Regions from separate parts of the Bacillus sp. FSL K6-6540 genome, predicted to be linked through region 1. Evidence: riboswitches for the same ligand, from Rfam matches in the RefSeq annotation. Region 1 holds a riboswitch; each other region holds the start of a gene.

What was found. A riboswitch is a leader RNA that binds a small molecule or an ion and turns the genes downstream of it on or off. The one in region 1 is predicted to bind cyclic di-AMP.
Region 2: another riboswitch for cyclic di-AMP. It lies ahead of MHH82_RS00140 (G5 domain-containing protein); the one in region 1 lies ahead of MHH82_RS02210 (hypothetical protein).
Region 3: another riboswitch for cyclic di-AMP. It lies ahead of MHH82_RS00490 (C40 family peptidase); the one in region 1 lies ahead of MHH82_RS02210 (hypothetical protein).
Region 4: another riboswitch for cyclic di-AMP. It lies ahead of ehuB (ectoine/hydroxyectoine ABC transporter substrate-binding protein EhuB); the one in region 1 lies ahead of MHH82_RS02210 (hypothetical protein).

The regions. Positions count from the first base shown of each region.
Region 1 is NZ_JBBOXH010000001.1:515,024-518,489, reverse strand. It holds gene kdpA (potassium-transporting ATPase subunit KdpA) at 1-105, opposite strand, end outside; gene MHH82_RS41600 (potassium-transporting ATPase subunit F) at 136-204, opposite strand; gene MHH82_RS02215 (hypothetical protein) at 363-773, opposite strand; cyclic di-AMP (ydaO/yuaA leader) riboswitch at 903-1,071, opposite strand; cyclic di-AMP (ydaO/yuaA leader) riboswitch at 1,612-1,784, shown strand; gene MHH82_RS02210 (hypothetical protein) at 1,921-2,385, shown strand; gene MHH82_RS02205 (proline dehydrogenase family protein) at 2,535-3,455, opposite strand.
Region 2 is NZ_JBBOXH010000001.1:28,641-32,106, forward strand. It holds gene MHH82_RS00135 (TatD family hydrolase) at 59-823, shown strand; cyclic di-AMP (ydaO/yuaA leader) riboswitch at 1,029-1,243, shown strand; gene MHH82_RS00140 (G5 domain-containing protein) at 1,513-2,700, shown strand; gene rnmV (ribonuclease M5) at 2,887-3,432, shown strand; gene rsmA (16S rRNA (adenine(1518)-N(6)/adenine(1519)-N(6))-dimethyltransferase RsmA) at 3,436-3,466, shown strand, end outside.
Region 3 is NZ_JBBOXH010000001.1:100,792-104,257, reverse strand. It holds gene MHH82_RS00500 (M1 family metallopeptidase) at 1-345, shown strand, start outside; gene MHH82_RS00495 (hypothetical protein) at 357-1,184, shown strand; cyclic di-AMP (ydaO/yuaA leader) riboswitch at 1,531-1,666, shown strand; gene MHH82_RS00490 (C40 family peptidase) at 1,671-2,144, shown strand; gene MHH82_RS00485 (GNAT family N-acetyltransferase) at 2,650-3,150, shown strand; gene MHH82_RS00480 (c-type cytochrome) at 3,312-3,466, shown strand, end outside.
Region 4 is NZ_JBBOXH010000001.1:6,421,065-6,424,530, forward strand. It holds gene ehuC (ectoine/hydroxyectoine ABC transporter permease subunit EhuC) at 1-534, opposite strand, end outside; gene ehuB (ectoine/hydroxyectoine ABC transporter substrate-binding protein EhuB) at 536-1,390, opposite strand; cyclic di-AMP (ydaO/yuaA leader) riboswitch at 1,745-1,891, opposite strand; gene MHH82_RS28960 (SDR family NAD(P)-dependent oxidoreductase) at 2,260-3,003, opposite strand; gene MHH82_RS28965 (flavin reductase family protein) at 3,186-3,466, opposite strand, start outside.

The DNA of each region.
Region 1 (3,466 bases):
CGTTCCATTGCTTTCATAACGAAACACCTGATATAGATAAGTTCCCAGCGGCTTGACCAGCAGCACCAGAACGAGTATAACGATGGCAATTTGTAAAATGCCCATGACGAATGCCTTCCTCCTTCAGCCGTTTCCCTAGAATTTTTCAGGGTGAATCAGCGCATAAATCAAATAGAGAAAAATAAAAATCGTGAATATCAACATGATCATCACGGCTGATCAGCCTCCGGTTCCGAAACCACGCGCCCGCACCAGGACATAAACAGCATGAGCAGTCCGTAGGTTCCTCCCAAAATGAGCACCATAACTAAATCCTGCATGAATGTAACCTCCCCTAACTCTTGTGGCGTCAGTCCAAACGCTTAGCTCATTACGGATGCCATCAGAAAGGACACCTGATGATGATTCGTATGAAGCACCACATCGGCACCCAGCCCTTTGTATATCAAGCGCGGATTGCCGGAATGGGTGATCACGTAAATCGACTCCGAGGTCCATGTCCGGCAGATCCGTAAATAGCGGCAGCACAGATTCAAGCTGCTTTCGAACAGAAACACCTTGCTGACGGGAAACTCGGGAATGATCCAGGTCTGCTCGTCTCTTGTATCAATCAAAATGATGGGTCTGCAGCCCAGTTCTCGCAGCCTCTGCTGCTCAGCCCGGTTGTTGGCTATGGCCGCAAACGGAACACGTTTGTGAATCAGCTGGCGGACGAATTCCTCCCCGGCCTTGTTCGGCGCGGATACCAGGATGAATTCCTGTGGTTTCTCCATCTTCGTTTCTCCTCCTAAGGTCAGAAAGAGAAGGCAACAACAAAGAAGCCTGCGGAAAGAGAAGAACTCTTCCCGCAGGCTTCTTACAGGCCACGGTGAAATACACCGTGGCCCAAGTCCACGACAATCGTTGCCTCTCTCGATACGCTTACGAGGTTAGCTGACGGATTCGGGCGTGAGAGTCGCCCTACCCATAGACCGTTATCTTGTCTACAGGATTCACCCCAGAGAGATCAGGTTCATCTCCCGACTGGTTCCCCCGTTCCTTTTCCATTCAAGGACTCAGCGAAAATTAAAAACGAGTAGCATGTTATTCTATTAGCCATTGACTTGTCATCCAGACTGGGCATAACAGCACAGCAACAGGAGGTTCACGCGGTGAGAGTCGCCTCTACCTTCAAATCTCAGCAAGGCCCATGGTGCCTTCGCCATCGATCCATAAAGAGCTTAGGGGCAGCTCTCACACTGCCTTTAAATCTATATGGAACGACTGTCCGTATGCCTTGGTCGTTGGTGACCGTCAATTCATAGTTCGTATCATACGTCCGGCCCTGCAGGATGTAAATGTGAGCAAAAACACATCTGGCGTTATGTCGAACAGGAACCAAGCTGTATTTCGTCTCTATCTTCCGAATACTGCTCTATACTATGTATTTCTCTTGTTTCCTCTTATTTATCGCAATCCAACGAGATACTGAGATTTTGCCACGATAATAGATGACACGACCGATTGTACGCGTTTTCTTTTACCGTTTTCATCACATTTCGGAATCTATTCGTCCCATACGGTCATTTACTTTTCGTTTCCTCCGGCGTATGATTCATCCATCTATTCGAAACACGTTATACGCCGAGCTCCCGACAGACCGGGAGACGGGGGAACCAAAGTCACCAGTCTTCGATTGGTGAATGGGGTGAATCCGCTGCGCCTAGGATCGAAGGGCCCAGTGGTAGGGTGCTCTCAGTCCGAATCCGTCAGCTAACCTCGTAGGCGCGTTGTTGAGAGAGAATACCATCCAAGCTTTGGCATAGCGGCCGCCGGAATTGGGGCTCTAACCATAAATAGGCCTGGAGAGCGGGGTTTCTCTGCTCACCAGGCCTATTTGCCGTGCATATAACATTCTTATAAAGGAGCGTAGATCATATCATGACGAAACTCATCGAGGCAGCGCTTACACCCGTCATCGAAACCGCAGTGCCTGCATTAGGTGGAGAGACTATCCGCCATATGGAGATATTTCGTTTCGACCGGGGCTCGGCCGAACGCTTTATCCCATGGAGCGATCATGGCTGGAACTGCGGCTTGTTCAAAGTCAGCTGCAAAGACGCGGCAGGATATGTCGAATATGCCCTGCCAAGCACGAGAGAATTTTCGGACCTGGTCCGCTGGGCATCCGTCTTCTCAAGGCTGAGAGGCATGTCCGTGACTGAGGCCATTCGCTATGCCCGAAAGCAGCAGCAGTGGGGACCCGCACGGATGCAACTTGCTGTATCAGCCCTCGCCGATCTGGAGATCAACCTGCATCGGCACATCACCCGAGAGCGGTTAGGCGGACTGCCGCTGGAGCACTCCTTCCTTATGAATTGCTCGGAGGGGTATTATCATTTCTAGGGGCAGCAGCTACAGAGAGCTACTGTCCCCGTTTCCTTTGGATTGGGCACTTCTAAGCAGCCTGATGTTTTTTGAAACCATGAAGAACCCCGTCAAAAAGCCACTTATTTCATCAGGCATTTTGACGGGGTTCTGCAATCGGATCCCGCTCACTTGAACATATTTTTGAGCACCATCATCAGGTTGGCCGGCTTCTCTGCCAGCCTCCGGGTGAAATACGGGTACCACATCGTTCCATAGGGCATATAACACCGGATACGGTAGCCGTCCTGCGCAAGCGCTGCTTGATCGTTCATCCGCAGTCCATACAGCATCTGAAATTCATAGTCCTGTTTGTCTATGCGGCTCTGCTCGGCAAATACCTTCACCCAGTCGATGATGTTGTCGTCATGCGAGGCAATCGCGACGTAGGCTCCTTGGTCAAAATGCATTTTGACCAATTTCTTGTAGTTGTCAATGACCTCCCGCTTCTGCTGAAAGGCGATGGTTCCCGGCTCTTTGTACGCGCCCTTTACTAGCCGTAAATTAACGCCGGCCCTTAACAGATTCTTCACGTCCTCCTCCGTACGGAACAAGTAGGCCTGCATCACGGTCCCCACATTGGTCAGCCCCTCCTTATGAAGGCGGAGCGTCATATCGATGGTTGCCTGGGTATACGGCGAATCCTCCATGTCCAGGCGAACGAAGTTGCGGTGCTCTTTAGCCTTTCTTACCACCGACCTGATGTTTTCGTAAGCCTTCTCGGGGTCCAGGGCCATGCCCATCTGCGTCGGTTTCAAGGATACGTTCGATTGCACTTCGCGCCTCCCAATCCCTTCCACCAGCTTCAAATATTCCTCTCGGTACCCGGCCGCTTCATCCAGCGTCGTAATGCCCTCCCCCAAATGATCCAGCGTAACGAGAATGCCTTTCGCGTTCAGCCTCTCGATTTCGTCCAGCGCCTCATCCAAGGTATCGCCGGCAATGAATCGGCCAGCCAATTTCCGGCCGTACTTGATCGACAGCCATTTCACGAGTTTATTGCCGGACACCGTCAGGATCACTTTACGGTAAAGCTCGGTTCCGTCCATGCGCGCGCCCC
Region 2 (3,466 bases), 490 kb from region 1:
CAACCAACTAATGGAAAATAGACGACATAGAAACGACAGGAAGGAGAGTGTGGATAGTATGCTGTTCGACACGCACACTCATATGGACGCTCCCCAATTCGACGAAGACCGGGAAGCTGCAATTCATCGGGCGCTTGAAGCCGGCGTTACGCGGATGATCAATATCGGATTTAACCGGGAGACGATCCCGACCACGATGAAGCTGGCTGAGACTTATGATTTTATATATGCAGCGGTAGGCTGGCATCCTGTAGATGCGATCACCATGGAGGATCAGGACCTGGATTGGATCGCCTCTTTATGCAGTCACGATAAAGTGGTGGCAATCGGGGAGATCGGCTTGGACTATCATTGGGATACGTCCCCCAAGGAAGTGCAGCACCGCGTGCTTCGGCGCCAGATCGGGCTTGCCCGGGAATTGAACATGCCCATTGTCATTCATAACCGGGATGCGCATGAAGATATCGTTAACATTTTGCGTGAGGAAAAAGCCTCTGAGGTCGGCGGTGTCATGCATTCCTTCTCCGGAAGCTGGGAAACGGCCAAAATGTGCCTGGATATGGGATTCCATATCTCGTTTGGGGGGCCGATAACGTTCAAGAATGCGAAGCAGCCCAAAGAGGTTTTGGCAAAGGTTCCGCTTGATCGATTATTGATCGAAACGGACGCGCCTTACCTGACACCTCATCCCTTCCGCGGGAAACGAAATGAGACCGCATATGTAAAATTGGTGGCGGAGGCGGCGGCCGAAATTAGAGGGTTGTCCTATGAGGAATTGGCCCAAATTACCACCAAAAATGCACTGGAACGATTTGGTATTTAACGAAAACAAGAGCAAAAGCCATGAAAAAGGGAGCATTTTCGATTAATTAAAGTTTTTTAATCAGAAAAGGCGTTGATATTACAATATTTTAACCTTTTACTTGAGAAAATGTGGTTGAATGTCGCTTTACAACCTGCATACAAACAGGATATCATCTTTTCAGTGATAAGAAGCTGCGATGTGCAGATCGCAGCCGAATATTTCATGAACCGTCTCGCTTAATCTCCGAAATTCTGGAGAACGGGGGAACCGATACTGCGGTGCATACTGGTCTGGATGCACGAAGCTGTATTTGATTTCTTTTTCGGGTCTTTGGGGTGAATTTGAAGGATCTCGCCATGAGCGGGCATCCGGATATAGGGCGTCTCTCTTACGTCCGAACCCGACAGCTAACTCCGTAAGCGAAATAAGAGGGGAAATCTCGTGCATACCATTTCCATGATTTCATTCATCAGGAAGCCACGTTAGAGCCTCTAGTACTCTTTCAATGGCTTCTTTTATTTTTGAATAATGGAGACGGGTCCATCATACTCTTGGTAAACAGGAGGTGATGGCAAATGGACGGAAGACGGGAATTGACGCAGGGTGTAGATAGATAGCAGGGCGCCCTGTGAGAAAAATTGCTATAGTCACGTCAAATGCATTCATGCGTTTACCTAGACGGCGGGACTATGAAGGAGGATGGAATAGTGGGCATTTTTCAACCTGAAGAAACCCATGAATCACAATCATCCAGCATGTCTTACGCATTGAGATGGAAGCATGACAATTTGCGTCAACTGATGTTGCTCGGCGCCATGGGTGCCGTTACGGTATCACTTCTCATATCGTTGGTTGTACATGACCAGGCAGGCAAGGAAGTTCAGCTTGTCGTCGACGGCCGGGTCACTACGGTGGAAACACGTGGATCGTTGCTGCAGGAATTGCTGGATGAGCAAGCGATCACGTTGAGTCCCCAAGATCAAATTTCGATGCCCCTGAACGGCGCAATCCGGGACGGAGACCGAATTATTATTGACAGAGCTATTCCAGTCAACGTTACGGTAGGCAGCAAAACCAAAACCATATTTACATCCCAGGATACAGTTGATCATGTACTCAAAGAGGCTGGCGTTACGATCCAGGGTGAAGATATAGTACAACCGTCGCAAGACACGAAGCTGACCAGCAATATGAATATCAATGTCGTTCGCGTCACGAAGCAGAAAGTTAAGGAAACGGAAGACCGCGAATTCCGCGTGATCAAGACGGCCGATCCATCGCTTGAAAAGGGCGATAACCGCGTCATTCAGCGGGGCGAGTCTGGTCTTATGGTGAACCATTACGAGAAGGTCTACCACAATGGCAAGCTGGTTTCCAAGACGAAGGTCTCCCAAGAAATCGAACGCAGAACGAAGGATAAAATCATTGCCGTAGGCACGAAAAAAGTGGAGAAGCCTGTTATCGTCCAGGCGGCAGCCACCGATGTAAAAGCTACACCAGCTAAATTGTCCGGCACGAAAAAAGTAACGACCGCCAAGGCTGTGGAGAACAACGTGGTTTCCCGCGCAGGCGTTGATTTTAAATACAAGAAGGTATTGAACAACGTGTCGATGACCGCGTATTCCGCCGAACAGCAAGGAATCGGTACGCGTACCGCATCCGGCACACGCGTTACGGAAGGTCGCACCATCGCCGTTGATCCTAATATCATCCCGATCGGATGGTGGGTTTACATCGAAGGCATCGGCTTCCGCCGTGCTGAAGATACGGGCGGCGCCATCAAAGGCAACAAAATCGATGTCTATTACGATTCGTTGAAATCGGCCATGAATTTCGGCCGGAAGAGCGGCCGCACCGTTTACGTGATCGGTCCGGTTAAACCTGAATTGAACTAGACGCATGAATTCCAATTTACTTTGCCATTCTAATGCTATACTATTTAGCTTATAATATATGATGATCAAGAAGAGGGAATATTTCCTCTTCTTTTGTTTTGTAAAGACCGGAGTAATCAAGGCTAAACGGGTTGAGCCTTAACGTTGTACAGGCCTGCTCTGCTTGGGAAGGAAGAGAACGAACGAATGATTAAAGAAGTGATTGTCGTGGAAGGCAGGGACGATACCGTTGCCATTAAACGGGCCGTAGAAGCCGACACGATCGAAACCGGCGGTTCAGCGATCAACAAGCAAATCCTGAAGCGCATAGCGCTTGCCCAGGAGCGCAGAGGCGTTATCATATTGACGGATCCTGACCATGCGGGTGAACGAATCCGCAAAATCGTGGATCAGGGCGTACCCGGCTGCAAGCACGCCTTCATTCCGGAAGCGGATGCTACAAGGAAAGGGGATATCGGCGTAGAGAATGCCTCGCCAGAGGCGATACGGCGCGCGCTGGAGCGGGTTCACACGTCTTTTGAGGGTGGAGAGAGCCTGATCAGTTTGGAGGATATGCTGGAGGCAGGATTATCGGCTCACCCGGAGGCTGCGGCAAGACGGATGGCGATGGGTAATCTGCTGGGCATCGGATACTGCAACAGCAAGCAGTTCCATAAACGATTGGCCATGTTTCAAATATCGCGGGAAGAATTTCTGGCAGCACTTGCACAGTTGGAAGAAGGGGGCGTTTAGCTAATGAGTCGGATCGAGGATATATCAACACCAA
Region 3 (3,466 bases), 410 kb from region 1:
ATCAAAACCAAAAATAAAGGCACGTCAGACCATCCGCGGTATGAATCCACGGTCAAGATTACGAGCAAGGACGGAGATATAACCGATGTGCCTATCGTGTTCGCCTTTGAAGACGGCAAAACGGTGGAGCGAACCTGGAGCGGCAAGGACGGAAAAGTTACGTACACCCTGGAGTACAGCACCCCGCTCGCCTGGGCCATGGTTGATCCGAAATACTCCATCGTTCTGGAGAATAGACACATCAATAACTATATGAAGGCAGGAATGGATCCGAAGGTGGTCACACGCTGGAATCTCAGTATTACCAAGCTTGTGGAGACGTTGTTCGGCAGCCTGTCATGGTGAGGGGGGAGCACATGAAAAGTTATGCAGGCCAAGGGTGGATCAGTGTTAAAGACCAATTATACGTCTCCATTCTGCTGTTCTTGTACCGCATGCTGTGGGGATATTGCCTGTACCGGCTTGTAAAATCGGCAGTCGTCCCCCTACTGATGCGGTATCCGGATTCTGCCCCTAACGAGCTTAGTCGCCTGTTATTCTTCTACGAGGGCGAGATGAGTCTATCGTTAAGCGGCACGGTCCATACCTATGGTTGGCTTCTGGCCGCTCTGCTCCTGATCCGGATGGTATGTACCCCGCTCATTCGGGCAGGCATCTTCTATAACCTCCACCAGGAGGCTAAGGGCGAGCGCGGATTATTCTTCTTCACCGGCATGCAGAAGCTATGGAAGCCCGTTACGGTATTTTATCTGATCGAACTTGTTCTTACCTTTGTGCCCGGATACTGGATTCTGCCCAAAATCCTTCCGATCCTGCTGAACGGGATCCATGAGCCGGTTATGCTGCTTCATGCGCTGCCTCATGCAGCCGGCTGGTTTCTGTACGCCTATCTGATTCGCCTGTTATTGCTCTATATGCAATTCGGCCGTACGGACAATTCCGGCATGATCAGCTCCGTTCTTGCGCTCTTCCGCCGACTGGGCACGGCTGTGCTGTTATCCCTTACCGTTGGCGGATCGGCCTGCGTCATTCTTTTGCTCCTGAGCTCGGCATCGCTCTTCTGGGCGGGATTGATCGGCTTGATTATTCAGCAAGCCTCTTATTTTCTAAATGGACTCTTCCAAATTTGGGTAATTTCCGCCCAATATCATTTGTGGCGGGATTCTTCTTCGCAGCATGCCTAATCGTTACATTTCGTTACCATCATATGATAAACAAGCTCGTAAATATGCTGTAATCGGAAGCGACACATTTCTCTCTCGGACTTGATTTTACAAAGAATAGAAGCTCATTTTTCCTCAATATTACATTTTCCGATGGCCAAGTTACAAAAAAACCTGATCCCGCATGACGGGGACAGGTTTTTTTGTATAAAAATGAGCTTTCCTCATTTGCCAAATTGTTAATACTCTGCTAAAATAACGAATATGTTAGTAACAACTTTGTCATCTTTACTGTAACTTTTTGCTGGAACTATGTAATTTCGTTAAGCATGTTGGAACGTCAGACGTCTATGAATGGGTTCATCAACATTTTAAGGAGCCGAATTCCCATGATTGGGAAGCGGGGGATCCGTTTTGGGTGAATTGATCTCGCAAGAGAGGGATCATAGGGGACCTTCAACCGAACCCTTAAGCTAACCTCGCAGGCAATGGAAGGAGCTTTTTGTTTTGAAAAAGAAGTTAACGGCCATTTCTCTAGGCCTGGCCCTCGCACTCACATTAGGGACCGGAAGCGCTTTCGCCGATTCCAAATTAAATACTGCAATCAAACCAGCCATTGGTGTCTCTTATAAAACAGGTGGAACCACAACGAATGGTTTTGACTGCTCCGGATTCACCAGCTATATCTACAAGAAACTTGGTCTTAGCCTGCCGCGCACGTCTGGAGCTCAATACAAAGTCGGTACGGCCGTAGCCAAGAGCAAGCTGAAAGCTGGCGATCTCGTGTTCTTCAACACATCCGGCAGAGGTGTATCTCATGTGGGTATTTATGTTGGGGGCGGCAAATTCGCTCATTCCTCATCCTCGCGCGGTGTCATCATCAGTCCGCTGAGCCAGAGCTATTACGCCAATCGATACGTAGGTGCTAAGCGAGTCATGAGTCAGTCTACGTACAAGTCTGTAGCTGTGAACTACAATTAATTACTGGAACTTCATTGATTTATCCTTTACAAGAAGCCCTGGGTGTATGAGATTGTGCCGATCTCATCCAGCGGCTTTTTCTTTTGTCTGCTCTGTGTATACCTTTATAACGTTTGGGACAACGAAAAAGTTCCCACTTTTCGAGAAAAAAAGAAAATTATTATGCGAATTCACTTCGCCCCCTCATGTCGTTGCATCTTCTACCCTTTATATACCCTCCTCTCCCTTCATTAAACACCCTAATGGAAAAATATTGATTTTATTTTCTGAGGACTACTACGAGCAGCGGTACGTAGGTGCCGAGCGCATCATGAGCAATGATCAGTATGAAAAGTCGACCGGAGAATCCTCCTAAGCTTCGATGTCTTATCCTCGTCCTGCCCATACATATCCGTTTGCCCGTCAAAGGAGACCTACTTCTCTTGGACGGGCTTTTTGATGCGGCTAGAATGTTTGAGAAATGGGGTATAATTTAATTTGTAATTATGACAGGGGGACTTTGCCAATGGATGCAGCACCGATTTCATTTCATACGGTGGTCATGCGTGAAGAGCACGCGAAAGAAATATGCGCCTGGACCTATCCTCCTCCCTATAACATTTACGGTTTTCTTCCCTGGGAGCAGATGAAGGGGCTTGAGATCGAGTTTGGGGATCCCGACATCCGCCGGGAGCAGTACATTTCGATTTTGGATGAACGGAAGACGCTATGGGGATTTGCCCAACTGTTTCCGATGCATGAGGTTACGCGAATCGGGCTGGGCATGCGGCCTGATTGGTGCGGGCGGGGAATGGGTAAACGGTTTATGCAGACGATTGTCCGGGAAGCGAGGCGGAGGCGGCCTGCCGATGAGATCGACCTGGAGGTAATGACCTGGAATGAACGTGCGATCCGCGCGTACGAAAAGGCGGGCTTTCATATCACCGATACGTATGAGCGCCTTACGCCGACGGGAAACGCCCTTTTCCACTGCATGGTGTATGAGCCTCCGGCAAATGAGGAATAGTAATCTTTGTCTATATGAAAAGGCACAATTTTGTGTACTTTTTATGAAGGTGCGCGGTATAGTTGCTTTTTTTGTCACAACTGGCTATGCTGTCTATGGATGTTGGTTTATAATGGAGACAAGTGCAAAAGTGCAGTATACATAGAAGGGACGATATGACGATGCAAAAATGGATCATGAGCGGATTGTTCTTCGTCGCATGTGCGTTGGCTATTGCGCTGATGTTTACGCTCCCAGGCAAGGAACAGGTAGCTCAGGAAGAGAAGCCGACTATGCCGGAAGTGACTCTGGATGCTGCCACAGCGGAAGCCACACT
Region 4 (3,466 bases), 5.9 Mb from region 1:
ATTGTTGCGGAGCACCATCGCCTGATACGTCAAATCCGCCATCGTGATGAAATAAACGAGCGAAGTGGATTTGATGAGTTCCACAAGTTGATTCCCGAACGGGGGAAGCATTCGCAGGGACGCTTGGGGTAGTATAACGTTCCACAGCCTCTGCCAAGGCTTCATATTAAGCGCCACGGCAGCCTCCCACTGTCCTTTCGGAACGGCCAGCACCGCGCTGCGAACAATCTCGGAGCCGTATGCGCCGAAGTTAAGTCCGATCGCGAGAATCGCCGCCAGCATTTTCGGAAGCTCGATGCCGATGAACGGAAGGGCAAAATACAACCAGAAGAGCTGCACCAGCAAGGAGGTTCCCCGAAAGATTTCGACGTACACGGCCGTCGCCGTGCGGACGATCCAGAGCTTCGACAGCCGGCACAATCCGGCTGCAAAGGACATCGCGATAGCCAGGATGGCTGAAAAGAACGCGACGATAATCGTGATCTCTGCTCCTTTGAGCAGCGTCGGAAGAAAATCGATCCAAGAATTCGGCATACTATTCCCCGCAGAGCGCAGCCGCTGTCATCTCACCCGGGAGCTCTTCTTCCGTGAACCCGAACTCTTGCAAAATTTCCAGCAGCTCGCCCGACTCCTTCATCTTTTCAAGCTCGGCATTATAAGCCTCCTGGAACTCGGTATCCGCTTGGCGGAAAGCCGTAGCCCCGTAACCGCGAACGCTTTCGCCGTCGATGACCGGCTGCTCGAAATCAGCCACGCGTTCGATGCTGTCGTCGCTGGCTGAATCCAGCATCGCCTGCAGGGACGGCCCCGTCATGGTAATCGCCTGCACCCGATCGGCCTGGAGGGCGCTAATCGCCGAAGCCTGGTCAGGGACCTGTACGATCCGGTCCGCAGGAATGCCCGACTTCTCCATGTAGCCGATTTCGACCGCACCGGTCATGACGGCCACCTTGGCCTGCTCATTCTTGGCAATGTCCTCATAGCTTCCAAGTTCCATCGGATTCCCTTGCTTTACCGCAAGGGCTTCCCCGATGCTGTACTCCGGGTTCGCGAACAGGACGGCAGAGCATCGGTCCGGATTAATGAACATGCCTGCCGTGATCAGATCAAACCGATCGGCCTGCAATCCGGCGACCAGCGAACCGAATTCCGTTAGCTCCCCTCTCATCTCCTTGATGCCAAGACGCTCCAGAATAACGCGGGCAATCTCAACCGCTTCGCCCGTGAGCTCCCCATTGGCTTCTTTGTAGGCATACGGCTTCTCGTTCGCAAACCCTACGGTGATATATCCCTGCTCAATGGCTCGATCCAGCGTACTTCCTTTGTCGCCGCAAGCCGCGAGCAATACCACCATCATCACGGACAACACCAGCACAACCACTTTCTTCAAAACCTTCCACAACCTTTCGTAATAGCTTTTCACTTTCTTAAAAAAACGGCATGACGAAATTATCCGTGTTAGCACATGTGTTAACTTGGATATATAGACGTTCAGATACCCGTGCATGGGACGAGGCTTCAGGGAAGATGATTCATCCGCTTCCTTGCACGCTTTGACCCAATGCCGTCTGATCGATTCAATTCGTTCCACATTTGCAGACGTTACCCCTCCTCTGTAATTGAATGCAAAAAGACCACCAAACAGGGGATCTAGACATAGCTCCGCCAGCAGGGGGTCAAAAAATAGAGAAAAGGCCCCTATAGAGAATAAAGGGCCTTTTGTATGAACATCCATTATGTATGCAAGACCCATCCACTGCTGACGAGGTTAGCTGACGGACTCGGGTAAGATGGTACCCTACACTCGTGAATTCCAAGTGACTCGCCCCTGGTGAAACTGGTTCCCCCGCTTTCCGGAATATGTATGCCGGAAACTAAGCGTGTGTTCATGATAAAGGGAAGCTCAGGAAAAGTCAAACCCCTTTAACCGCTTTTTCTGGAAATTCAGAAGTAAAAACACCGTTTTTGCAACGAGGATATCGAGCCTTTTGAACACCTTATTTAAGGCTGTCCATACACCGGATTGGTCATGGAATCCATGCTCCATTTTCCGCTATATAGCAGGCATTTGACGGGTCTTGCGGAAATCGTTCATGCCATATATGTTTTATGCCATGAATGAGCCCCGGATCAGGAAGTCTGCCCGTATGAAATACGGGACCGAAAAAAAATTTTTGAAACACTCCATAATAAGTCTGATAACAACGCCTGGAATGACTTGAAAAAAAGCCCCGATGCTTAGCATCAGGGCTTTTCTCATCATACCGCGGTATAGCCGCCATCCACCAGCAGGCTCGTGCCCGTAATGAAGGAGGCATCTTCACTGGCGAGGAACAACACGGCTTTGGCCACTTCTTCCGGCTGTCCCAAACGGCCCATCGGATGAAGGCCGACCAGGTGCTGCGTGATCGCTTCCGTTCTTCCCTTGATCAGCGGCGTATCGATATATCCCGGACACACGGCATTGATTCGGATTCCTTTGGAGGCATAGTCTGCGCTGAGCGACTGGGTTAACAGCTTGACGCCTCCCTTGGCCGAAGCATAGGCGGTTACCCCTGCTTTTCCGACATGGCTATGGATCGAGCCGCAGTTTACGATTGCCCCTCCGGTTCCTTGGGACAGCATTTGCTGAATAACATATTTATCGCACAGGAAGACCCCTGTCAGATTAATATCAATCGTTCTCTGCCAGTTATCCATCGTTAACTGATCGGCAGGAGCATCATGGGCAATGCCTGCGTTGGCAAACAATACATCGACACGGCCAAAATGCTGCACCGTCTGATTCACCATATTCGTGACTTCCTGCTCTTGGGTTACATCCGTTTTGACGAACAGCGCTTCAAAGCCGGCTCCTCTCAATTCGTCGGAAACCGCTTGGCCCTGGTCGGAATAATCCGCGATAACGACCTTGGCTCCCTCTTTTGCAAAAAGTCTGACTGCCGCTTCGCCAATCCCGCTGGCGCCCCCCGTCACGATGACAACCTTGGAATCAAATTTCATGCGTTGATCACTCCTATGTTGTAAATTCATCAACCGGCTATCCATTCATGTAGAATAGGCAAATACCGACCATGATATTCCAATACCCCGTTTCCTAATGAATGACCAGCAACCTATCGAAGAAAAAGAATGTTCGCTAAAAATAGTCGCAAAGCAATAACCCTATTCAAGCTCAAGCCCTGTCAGACCGGACGCTCAATCGTAAACATCTCTCCCAGGGTCGAATAGATATTTCCTGCCATGCGGCTCACAGGTTTCAACTTCGATGCGTCAATCCGGCCATGCTCGTAGAGCTCCTCGGACACGTGAAATCGGACGACGCGGGCAATCAATAGATCAGCGGCAGGCAGCTGATCCGCGCCATCCAACGTGACGACCTGCTCCAGCACGCATTCCATGCGGATCTTGGATTCCAGAACGCCGGGAACCTTTACAACGTCACTAACGACCGGGGTTAAACGGG